Regions from separate parts of the Pseudomonas sp. TH37 genome, predicted to be linked through region 2. Evidence: predicted binding sites of a transcription regulator. Region 2 holds the regulator's gene; each other region holds the start of a gene.
What was found. The regulator sigma-54, encoded in region 2, starts transcription at its own class of promoters, with help from an activator protein. The targets are predictions, from matches to a motif close to ANTGGCATNNANNTTGCTNT.
Positions count from the first base shown of each region.

Region 1: the regulator sigma-54 is predicted to act here: its motif matches at 1,449-1,468, upstream of JFU11_RS01920 (flagellar hook-length control protein FliK).
Region 3: the regulator sigma-54 is predicted to act here: its motif matches at 1,553-1,572, upstream of nirB (nitrite reductase large subunit NirB).

Region 1 covers NZ_JAEKFD010000001.1:400,176-403,426, forward strand. Annotated here, with positions in the region: gene JFU11_RS01920 (flagellar hook-length control protein FliK) at 38-1,411, opposite strand; gene JFU11_RS01925 (Hpt domain-containing protein) at 1,517-1,864, opposite strand; gene JFU11_RS01930 (fused response regulator/phosphatase) at 1,896-3,251, opposite strand, start outside.
Region 2 covers NZ_JAEKFD010000008.1:134,711-137,961, forward strand. Annotated here, with positions in the region: gene lptB (LPS export ABC transporter ATP-binding protein) at 1-655, shown strand, start outside; gene JFU11_RS20285 (RNA polymerase factor sigma-54) at 840-2,333, shown strand; gene raiA (ribosome-associated translation inhibitor RaiA) at 2,413-2,721, shown strand; gene ptsN (PTS IIA-like nitrogen regulatory protein PtsN) at 2,734-3,198, shown strand; gene rapZ (RNase adapter RapZ) at 3,201-3,251, shown strand, end outside.
Region 3 covers NZ_JAEKFD010000010.1:8,035-11,285, forward strand. Annotated here, with positions in the region: gene nirB (nitrite reductase large subunit NirB) at 1-1,518, opposite strand, end outside; gene JFU11_RS22620 (TerC family protein) at 2,163-3,134, shown strand.

The sequences.
Region 1 (3,251 bases), on a different contig from region 2:
AGCAGGCTCGCTCCCACACAGAGGGTATTGCGTTTGATCAGGCGTAGTAGTCGACGGCGCTGGAGCCAATCACGCTGGTGGTGTTCGCGGCTACTTCAGCGACAGTCGCAGGGAGTTCTTCATCGACAGAGTCGAGGCGACCGCCACTGGCGTTGCTACGCCCCCCCTGCCCCTGTTGAGCCTGTTCCTGACCCTGCCAGCCACGAGACTGATCGGAAACGTTCACGTCGACCTGGCCCATGCCCTGCTGCGCGAACATGTCACGCAGGCGATGCATTTGCCCGTCGAGCGCTTCGCGAACGCTTGGATGGGCGCTCATAAAGGTCACCTGTGTCTGCTGATCCGGGACCATGTTCACCCGAATATCGAGGCGTCCCAGCTCGGCCGGTTGCAACTGAATGTCGGCCGCTTTGAGGTTGGCGCTGGACAGGTACATGACCCGGTTGACCACCTCTTCAGTCCAACCGCTCTGATGCATGGCGATCGGCTGGTTCACCGGCAATGCATTGGCAGTCTTCGGCGTTGCGGCCTGGGTCAGTGCCGCCAGACGGTTGGCGAAATCATCGACACGAGTGTCACTGCTGGCGGACTTGAGGTCCTTGAGGCCGTCATCGATCAGACCACTGAAGGCCTTCTCGCCGCCCTGGCTGGTGCTGTCCTGATCGGCCTGCACATCGAGCATGCTCGCCATGCCCGCGGCAAAGTTTTGCGCCGAGGTCGGTTCGCCGTCAGTCTGAGCCTGGGCCGGGGACGCCTTTGGTTGGGCCTGGCTAGAAGCGGAAACATGACCACCTTGCTCCATGGCCAGACGCACCGCTGGCAGCGCATCGAGTGGATCGGCTTCAGGATCGAAATCGCTGTCGACGGTGGCGGTGCCGGCTTGTGCGGGTGCGGCAACGATGGCAGCGGCAACCGGTGCTTCAACCTGCGGCGCAACGCTCGTCACAACCGGCGCAGGTGCTTGCGCTACCGGCACGGCCACCAACGGTTGAACGGCCTGCATCAAGGCAGGATCGAGGGCCGGATCAAGGCTCGGCTCCACCGGTGGAGCATCGGCTACCGGCGTATCGGTCGTCTCCGGCTTGTTATCGTTGGCCGTCGCGTCGTCTGTCGGCGCCGGTTTATCGGCGGGCAAGGAATTGCCGCTATCGGCAACCGCAGGTTCCGGGGCGGCAGCGTTATCGCTGCTGACGTCCGGTTTGCCGGTGCCTTGCGGCGCATTATCACTCTCCGGCTTGGCCGATTTATCAGTGACCACAACAGGCTTGTTCTGGGCTTGATTGGCGTAGACCTCAGCGAAGCTGGACGCCTTGTCCCCGGGCTCAGCCGTCAGCGCCGGCGTATTGGCGGATGCGGCTTGAGTCTTGGCCGTAGCGGCGGCCTGAAGAAAAATACTGGGGGTAACGGGCATAAAACGGTCTCCGCTGCACTGGGATCGTAGGTACAGTTGAGCAAGTTGATTGCAAGGGTCGAGCCAGCTTTGCTCGCTGGCCGCTAAAAACGCTGGACGGCTGCCCTACTCAGCAAGGGAACGCTGACGTTCCGCTTCGTAGAGTGGCCGGACAATGGCGAATTCACCGTCAATTTCTCCGACCAGCGCCTCAATGCCTTCGAGACTTTTCTGCTTGGCTCGCTGCTCCAGCTCATGGCACAGCTCTGCCAGCCGGGTGGCGCCCATATTGCTGCTGCTGCCTTTGAAGCTGTGCGCAGTGGCACCTAACTGATCGGCATCGTCAGCTTTTCGCAACAGGCTCAAGCGCTCTTCGGAATCGGCGAGAAAGGTATCAAGCAATTCTGGATACCCGTCTTCCATTACTTCCTGCAACGCGCTCAGCACATCGCGGTCCAGATGTGTGTCAGCCACTTGTTCGCTCCTTGATCAAGATTGCCTGGGATTAAGCCAGAGCCTCCCAGAAGAACTCCACGTGAGCACTGCGACCATTATCGGTCCAGCGAGCATGATGGCTCAACTGGCGGATCAAACTGACGCCACGCCCCGACAGGCGGACATCATCGACGGGACGCTCCATCACCCGCGCCACATCGAAGCCCTTGCCACTGTCTTCGACCCGGACCATCAGGCAACCGCCCGCGCCTTTTGGCGCCACCTGCAAATGCACCCGCACATAACCGTCCCGCAATTCGTCCAGGCGTGCATTGCGCTGCTGATAATAACGCGCAAAACCCGAAGCATCGCGTTTCAGACTCGAATCCAGGCCTAGCACGCCATGCTCCAGGGCATTGGAATAAAGCTCTGCCAGTACACTGTAGAGTGCGCCACTCTGAGTCCGCAGGCCATGCACCTCAAGCAGCAATTGCAACAAGTACGGCAGCGGATTGAAGCGTTTGAGCGTGGCGGCGCGGAACTCGAAACTCACCGACCAGTCCAGCGGGCTGGATTGGCCGCTGTCGGAGTACACCGGCGCAGGCGGACTCAGTTGCGCAGCCTCCAGCAGACTGACCTCGACCATGCTCACGTCATCGCGGGCCTCGCCGCGAAAGTCCCGCAGGGCCTGTTCGATCTCTTCGAACAGCGCATCAGGCTGACGATTGGCTGCAAACACCTGCTCCAATCGCTCTACGCCAAACAATTGTTCATTGGCATCGCAGGTATCGATCACCCCGTCGGACAACAGAAAGACCCGATCCCCGACGGCCATCGGGAACACCTCGGTGCGGTCATCGAAGGTTTGCGGGCTCAGCACGCCCAGCGGCAAATGCCGCGCCGTCAGAGCGATGCGTTCACCGCTGGCGGTGCTGTGCAAGTAACCGTCCGGCATCCCGCCGTTCCAGACCTCCACCGATCCTCGCTGAAAGCTCAGACACAGCAGGGTCGCACAGCAGAACATGTCCACCGGCAGAATACGTTTGAGTTTGGCGTTCATCTCGCGCAGGGTTTCGGACAGGCCGTAACCCTTGGACGTCATGCCGTAGAAGACTTCGGCCAGGGGCATGGCACCCACAGCGGCCGGCAAACCATGACCGGTGAAATCGCCGAGTAACACATGCATGTCGCCGGCCGGGGTGAACGCGGCCAGCAACAGATCGCCGTTGAACAGCGCATAGGGCGATTGCAGGTAACGGATGTTCGGTGCATTCAGGCAACCGGAGTGGGCGACCTTGTCGAACACGGCTTTGGCCACCCGTTGTTCGTTGAGCAGGTAATCGTGGTGCCTGGCGATCAGGTCGCGTTGCTCCAGCACCGTGGCTTGCAAACGTCGCAAGCGGTCCATCGCCTTGACCTTGGCGGC
Region 2 (3,251 bases):
GTCCATCGACAGCGGTCAGATCGTCGGCCTGCTTGGCCCTAACGGCGCCGGTAAAACCACCTGCTTCTACATGATTGTCGGCCTGGTACAGGCCGATCAGGGCCGCGTACTGATCGATGACCTGGATGTCAGCCACCAGCCGATGCACGGTCGTGCGAAGGCGGGTATCGGCTATCTTCCGCAAGAAGCGTCGATCTTCCGCAAATTGTCGGTGGCCGACAACATCATGGCCATCCTCGAGACCCGCAAGGAACTCGACAAGGCCGGTCGTCGCCAAGAGCTGGAAAGCCTGCTGCAGGAATTTCACATCCACCACATCCGCGACAACCTCGGCATGAGCCTGTCCGGTGGTGAACGCCGCCGCGTGGAAATTGCCCGGGCACTGGCCACCAATCCGAAATTCATCCTCCTCGACGAACCTTTCGCCGGTGTGGACCCGATTTCGGTGGGCGATATCAAGCAGATCATTCATCACCTCAAGGCCAAAGGCATTGGTGTGCTGATCACGGACCATAACGTCCGTGAAACCCTGGATATCTGCGAAACCGCCTACATCGTCAACGATGGTCAACTGATCGCTGAAGGTGACTCCGCCACCATCCTGGCCAATGAACTGGTCAAGGAAGTGTATCTGGGTCATGAGTTCCGCCTGTAAGCACTGAGGTGCCCGGGTCGCCGAGAGAGCGCTCACTTCAATAAAAAATCAATAAGTTTTTATTGTTACAGCGCTCTAGGCAAACACTTCAGTTTCGGGCATATAATTTGCTTATGTTTGGCGCTTCGGCGCCCTGTAGTGGATGGCGCATGTGCGCCGGCGAATAAGGTGTTAAGCCCCTGCCATGAAACCATCGCTAGTCTTGAGAATGGGCCAGCAGCTGACGATGACACCGCAGCTGCAACAGGCCATCCGCCTGCTCCAATTGTCGACCCTGGACCTGCAACAGGAAATCCAGGAGGCCCTGGAGTCCAATCCGATGCTCGAACGCCAGGAAGAAGGCGACGACTTCGATAATGCCGACCCCTTGGCCGATAGCGCCGAACAGAAACCCAACGCCGACATTCAGGAACCCTCCTACCAGGAAACCGCCCCAACGGTGGATAACCTCGAGGAAGGCGACTGGAATGAGCGCATTCCTAACGAATTGCCCGTCGACACGGCCTGGGAAGACGTCTACCAGACCAGCGCCAGCAGCCTGCCGAGCAACGATGACGACGAGTGGGATTTCACCACCCGCACATCGGTCGGTGAAAGCCTGCAAAGCCATTTGCTCTGGCAACTGAACCTCGCACCGATGTCCGACACCGATCGCCTGATCGCCGTGACCCTGATCGACTGCATCAACAATCAGGGCTACCTGGACGAAACCCTTGAGGAAATCCTCGAAGCCTTCGACCCGGAACTGGACATCGAACTGGACGAAATCGAAGCCGTCCTGCACCGCATCCAGCAATTCGAACCCGCTGGCATCGGCGCCCGCAATCTCGGCGAATGCCTGCTGCTGCAACTGCGCCAGCTGCCCGCCAAGACCCCTTGGCTGGCCGAGGCCAAGCGCCTGGTCACCGATTACATCGACCTGCTCGGCAGCCGCGACTACAGCCAGCTGATGCGCCGCATGAAGCTCAAGGAAGATGAACTGCGTCAGGTCATCGAATTGGTCCAGAGCCTCAACCCGCGCCCGGGCTCACAGATCGAGTCCACCGAAGCCGAATACGTCGTTCCCGACGTGATCGTGCGCAAGGACAACGAGCGCTGGCTGGTGGAGCTGAACCAGGAATCGGTGCCACGCCTGCGGGTCAACGCCCAATACGCCGGTTTCGTGCGCCGCGCCGATACCAGCGCCGACAACACCTTCATGCGTAATCAGTTGCAGGAAGCTCGCTGGTTCATCAAGAGCCTGCAAAGCCGCAATGAAACCCTGATGAAAGTCGCCACCCAGATCGTCGAGCATCAACGCGGCTTTCTAGAATACGGTGACGAAGCCATGAAGCCGTTGGTGCTGCACGACATCGCCGAAGCGGTGGGCATGCATGAATCGACGATTTCACGGGTGACCACGCAAAAATTCATGCATACCCCACGGGGCATCTATGAACTGAAATACTTTTTTTCCAGCCACGTCAGTACCTCCGAAGGCGGTGAATGCTCGTCCACGGCGATCCGCGCGATCATCAAAAAACTGGTTGCTGCGGAAAATCAGAAAAAGCCGTTGAGTGACAGCAAGATCGCTGGTTTACTGGAGGCACAAGGCATTCAGGTAGCCCGTCGCACCGTCGCCAAGTACCGCGAATCCCTGGGGATCGCGCCTTCCAGCGAACGGAAGCGGTTGATGTAGCCGCCGGGCTCGCCACAGCGTTCCAGTGGCAGGCATTTCTGCCTGCCGCTTTATGCACTGGCAACGAAGGAGAAGCTGTATGCAAGTCAACATCAGTGGACACCAACTGGAAGTGACCGAACCCCTGCGCACCTACATCGGCGAAAAACTCGACCGATTAGAGAGGCATTTCGACAAGATCACCAATGTGCAAGTCACGATGAACGTCGAAAAACTGCTGCAGAAGATCGAAGCCACGCTGCATATTCCCGGCGGAGAAGTGGTCGCCAATGCCGAGCATACGGACATGTATGCCGCCATCGACCTGCTGACCGACAAGCTGGATCGCCAACTTAAAAAGCATAAGGAAAAGACCCAGAGCCTCCTCCAGGGCGCGACCGGTCGTTAACACCCCCAATCCATGATCCGACTAGAAACCATCCTGACCCCCGGCCGTTCCCAAGTGAACGCGCCGGGTGGCAGTAAAAAGAAAGCCCTCGAGCAAATTGCCAACCTTATCCACCGCGAAGTACCGGATCTGGAAATGCAGGACGTATTCGAGGCCCTGATTGCCCGTGAGAAACTCGGTTCTACCGGTTTCGGCAACGGCATCGCCATCCCCCACTGCCGGCTTAAAGGCTGCACCTCGCCAATCAGTGCGCTGCTGCACCTGGAAGCCCCTATCGATTTCGACGCCATTGATGGCGCCCCGGTTGACCTGCTGTTCGTTCTGCTGGTCCCGGAAGCTGCCACCGATGCACACCTGGAATTGCTCCGTCAGATCGCCAGCATGCTGGATCGCAAGGAAGTGCGTGAGAAGCTGCGCAGCGCCCCGAGCAACGAAGCCTTGTATCAGGTTGTCCTGGACGAGCAAAACGGTCACTAATCATGCGCCTGATCATCGTCAGTGGCCGCTCCGGCTCAGGTAAAAGTACCGCC
Region 3 (3,251 bases), on a different contig from region 2:
CCGCACCAGCGCGTAAAGCTCCTGACGGGTGTAGGCGAAGTGTTCGCACAGGCTCTTGTCGACACTGACGCCACGGGCAATCAATTCATGCTCGAACACTTGCTTGAGCAGCCCGGCACAACCACCGCAACCGGTGCAGGCCTTGGTCTGCGACTTGAGCAGGCCCAGGTCGGTGCAGCCACCGTCGATGGCCGAGCAGATCGAGCCCTTGGTGACGTTATGGCAAGAACACACCGTCGCCGCCTCAGGCAGCGCGCCCGGGCCCAAGGTTGGCGCACCGGTGGACGATGGCAGAATCAGGCTGGCAGGTTCCGACGGCAAGGCAATGCCGTTCTGCATGTATTGCAGCAAGGTGTCGTAATAGCTGTTGTCGCCGACCAGCACCGCGCCGAGCACGCGTTTGCTGTCAGCATCCACCACCAGGCGACGGTAGCTGGCCGTGGCTTCATCGATGAACTGATAGCTGCGCGCACCCGGCGTCTGGGCGTGAGCATCACCGATGGAGCCGACATCGACGCCGAGCAGTTTGAGCTTGGTCGACATGTCGGCGCCCTGGAACGGCTCCGCCACTTGATTACACAGCAGCGTCGCGACGCCACGGGCCATCTGATAACCGGGGGCGACCAGACCGAAGAGGCTGCCATTCCAAGCAGCGCACTCACCAATCGCATAGATATTCGGATCGCTGGTCAGGCACTGATCGTCAATCACCACGCCACCACGCGGACCGATGTCCAGCGCACATTGGCGGGCCAGCGCGTCTTGCGCGCGGATGCCGGCGGAGAACACGATCAGGTCGGCTTCGAGAAATTCGTCATTGGCAAAATTCATCCGGTAGCGGTACTGCTCGCCGGCACTGATCGACTGCGTGCCACGGGACAGATGCACACCCACGCCGAGCCGCTCGATTTGCGCTTTCAACGCCAAGCCACCCTGCTCGTCCAGCTGCACCGGCATCAGGCGTGGGGCAAATTCCACCACATGCGCTTCCAGGCCCAGGCTTTTCAGGGCATTGGCCGCTTCCAGACCGAGCAGACCACCGCCGACCACCACGCCACGCCGGGCATTGGCCGCCGCGGCACGAATCGCGTCGAGGTCTTCAAGGGTGCGATAGACCAGGCGCGAGTCGCCTTCTGCACCTTCAATAGGTGGCACGAAAGGATAAGAGCCGGTGGCCAGAACCAGTTTGTCGTACGAGACACAACCTTGTGCGGTGATCACCTGACGTCGCGCCCGGTCGATTTCCAGCACGGGCACGCCCAAATGCAGGGTGACGCCCGGCGTCTGATACAGAGAGGCTTCGCCCAGGGCCAGCGACTCGGCATCGCGACCGCCGAAATACTCGGACAGATGCACCCGGTCGTAGGCGCGCATCGGCTCTTCGCTGAAGACATGCAGGCGGTAATGGTCGAGGGCGCCGCGCTCGATGAGCTGCTCGACACAATGATGTCCGACCATGCCATTGCCGATCACGATCAGTGTTTGCAGTTTGTTCAACGCGGCAACATTGGAATTCATAGTAAGCACCCAGCCAAAGCCAATCACGGTTAAAAAAGCAAAAAAAACGCCTGAAACCTCTCGGTTTCAGGCGTCTTTGCCTGTTCTTCGCGGTGTTCGACCTGGCGCCTTCGCCTGATCCACCGATGTTGCCCACGACCTGCTCGGCCGGTCGATCTCCGTTGATCGAGTGGGCTGCCCATCTTTTTCAGATGTTGCTGAAGGGAGAATGCAGCCTTTGTGCCAGACTGCGGTGTATGACTTCCTCAGTTCGGGAAAACCGACCTCTGAACGATGGGAGAAGGTGATAAACACCGCGCCCCAGGCGGGTCTCATCAGGCGCGAGTCAACTTTGCAGGCCCCCGCGAGCGGGTGGGCAGACGTTGGAACAAAAGGAAGGAGTAGCTCAGGAAACCGCTTCGCACTGGTGCAAGTTGTCAGGCATGGCTCTTTAAAAGTGCATGCGGCGGTCAGCGCTCGCGGCGAGTTTGCCCCCAGCAGCCTCGCAACTTTTCCGCCAACAGAGCTGCATCGCGCTGAGAATCATCAGCGACACTTCGTAATTAACGAATTATTGGTAAGGAATATTCGATTTTTCTTCGCTGCAATCTCCCCGTTAGCATGACTCCGTCGGCTCCAGAACACCTCCAGACAGGGAGAACGACATGCAACCCCTGAACATTGGTGAACCCTGGATGTGGGTCGCCTTCATCTTCTTCGTCGTCGCCATGCTGGCTTTGGATCTGTTTGTCTTCGGCGGGCGGAAGGCGCATCGGGTATCGGTGCGCGAGGCGACGTGCTGGGTGATTGCATGGTGCGCGCTAACGCTAACCTTCGCAGGATTGCTCTGGTGGTACTTGAATGACGAGTTCGGGCCCGAGATCGCCCAGCGCAAAATCTTCGAATTTCTCACGGGCTATCTGATCGAGCAGTCGCTGTCGATCGACAACATGTTCATCTTCGTGATGATTTTCAGCTACTTCGCCGTACCGCCAGAGTTGCAGCGCCGAGTGTTGCTGTACGGTGTGCTTGGGGCAATCGTGATGCGGGGGGCGATGATTCTCGCCGGCGTGTGGCTGGTGTCGCAGTTCGCGTGGCTGCTGTATGTGTTCGGTGTGTTCCTGATCATCACCGGGATCAAAATGCTGACATTCGCCCATCAGCAGCCAGACCTCGATAAAAACCCTTTATTACGCTGGATACGCAGCCATCTGCGCGTCACCAATGAGTTTCATGGCGAACGTTTTTTTGTGGTGCAAGACGGTCGGCACTGGGTGACGCCGATGTTTCTGGTGCTGGTGCTGATCGAGGCCAGCGACCTGATGTTTGCGGTCGACAGCATCCCGGCGATCTTCGCCATCACCACCGATCCGTTCATTGTGTTCACGTCGAACATCTTCGCGATCATGGGCCTGCGTGCCCTGTACTTCCTGCTGGCCGACATGGCTGACCGCTTCCACCTGGTCAAATACGGTTTGGCGATCGTGCTGGTGTTCATTGGCGCCAAGATGACGCTGATGCCGTGGCTTCACATGCCGGTTGAATGGTCGCTGGCCGTTGTTGGCGGGATCATTCTGACTTCCGTGCTGTTGAGTCTGATCTTGACCCGCAAGGAGGATCAAATGCGATCCCTGTAGCGGCCGAATGCGATCTTTTGTCGTATTCGCCTGCCCTCACCTGATAATCTGAGCCCCCTTGCCTGCATGTCTCTGATGGATCATCGGCGCGCGAAGACGCGGTGATCACTTCACCCC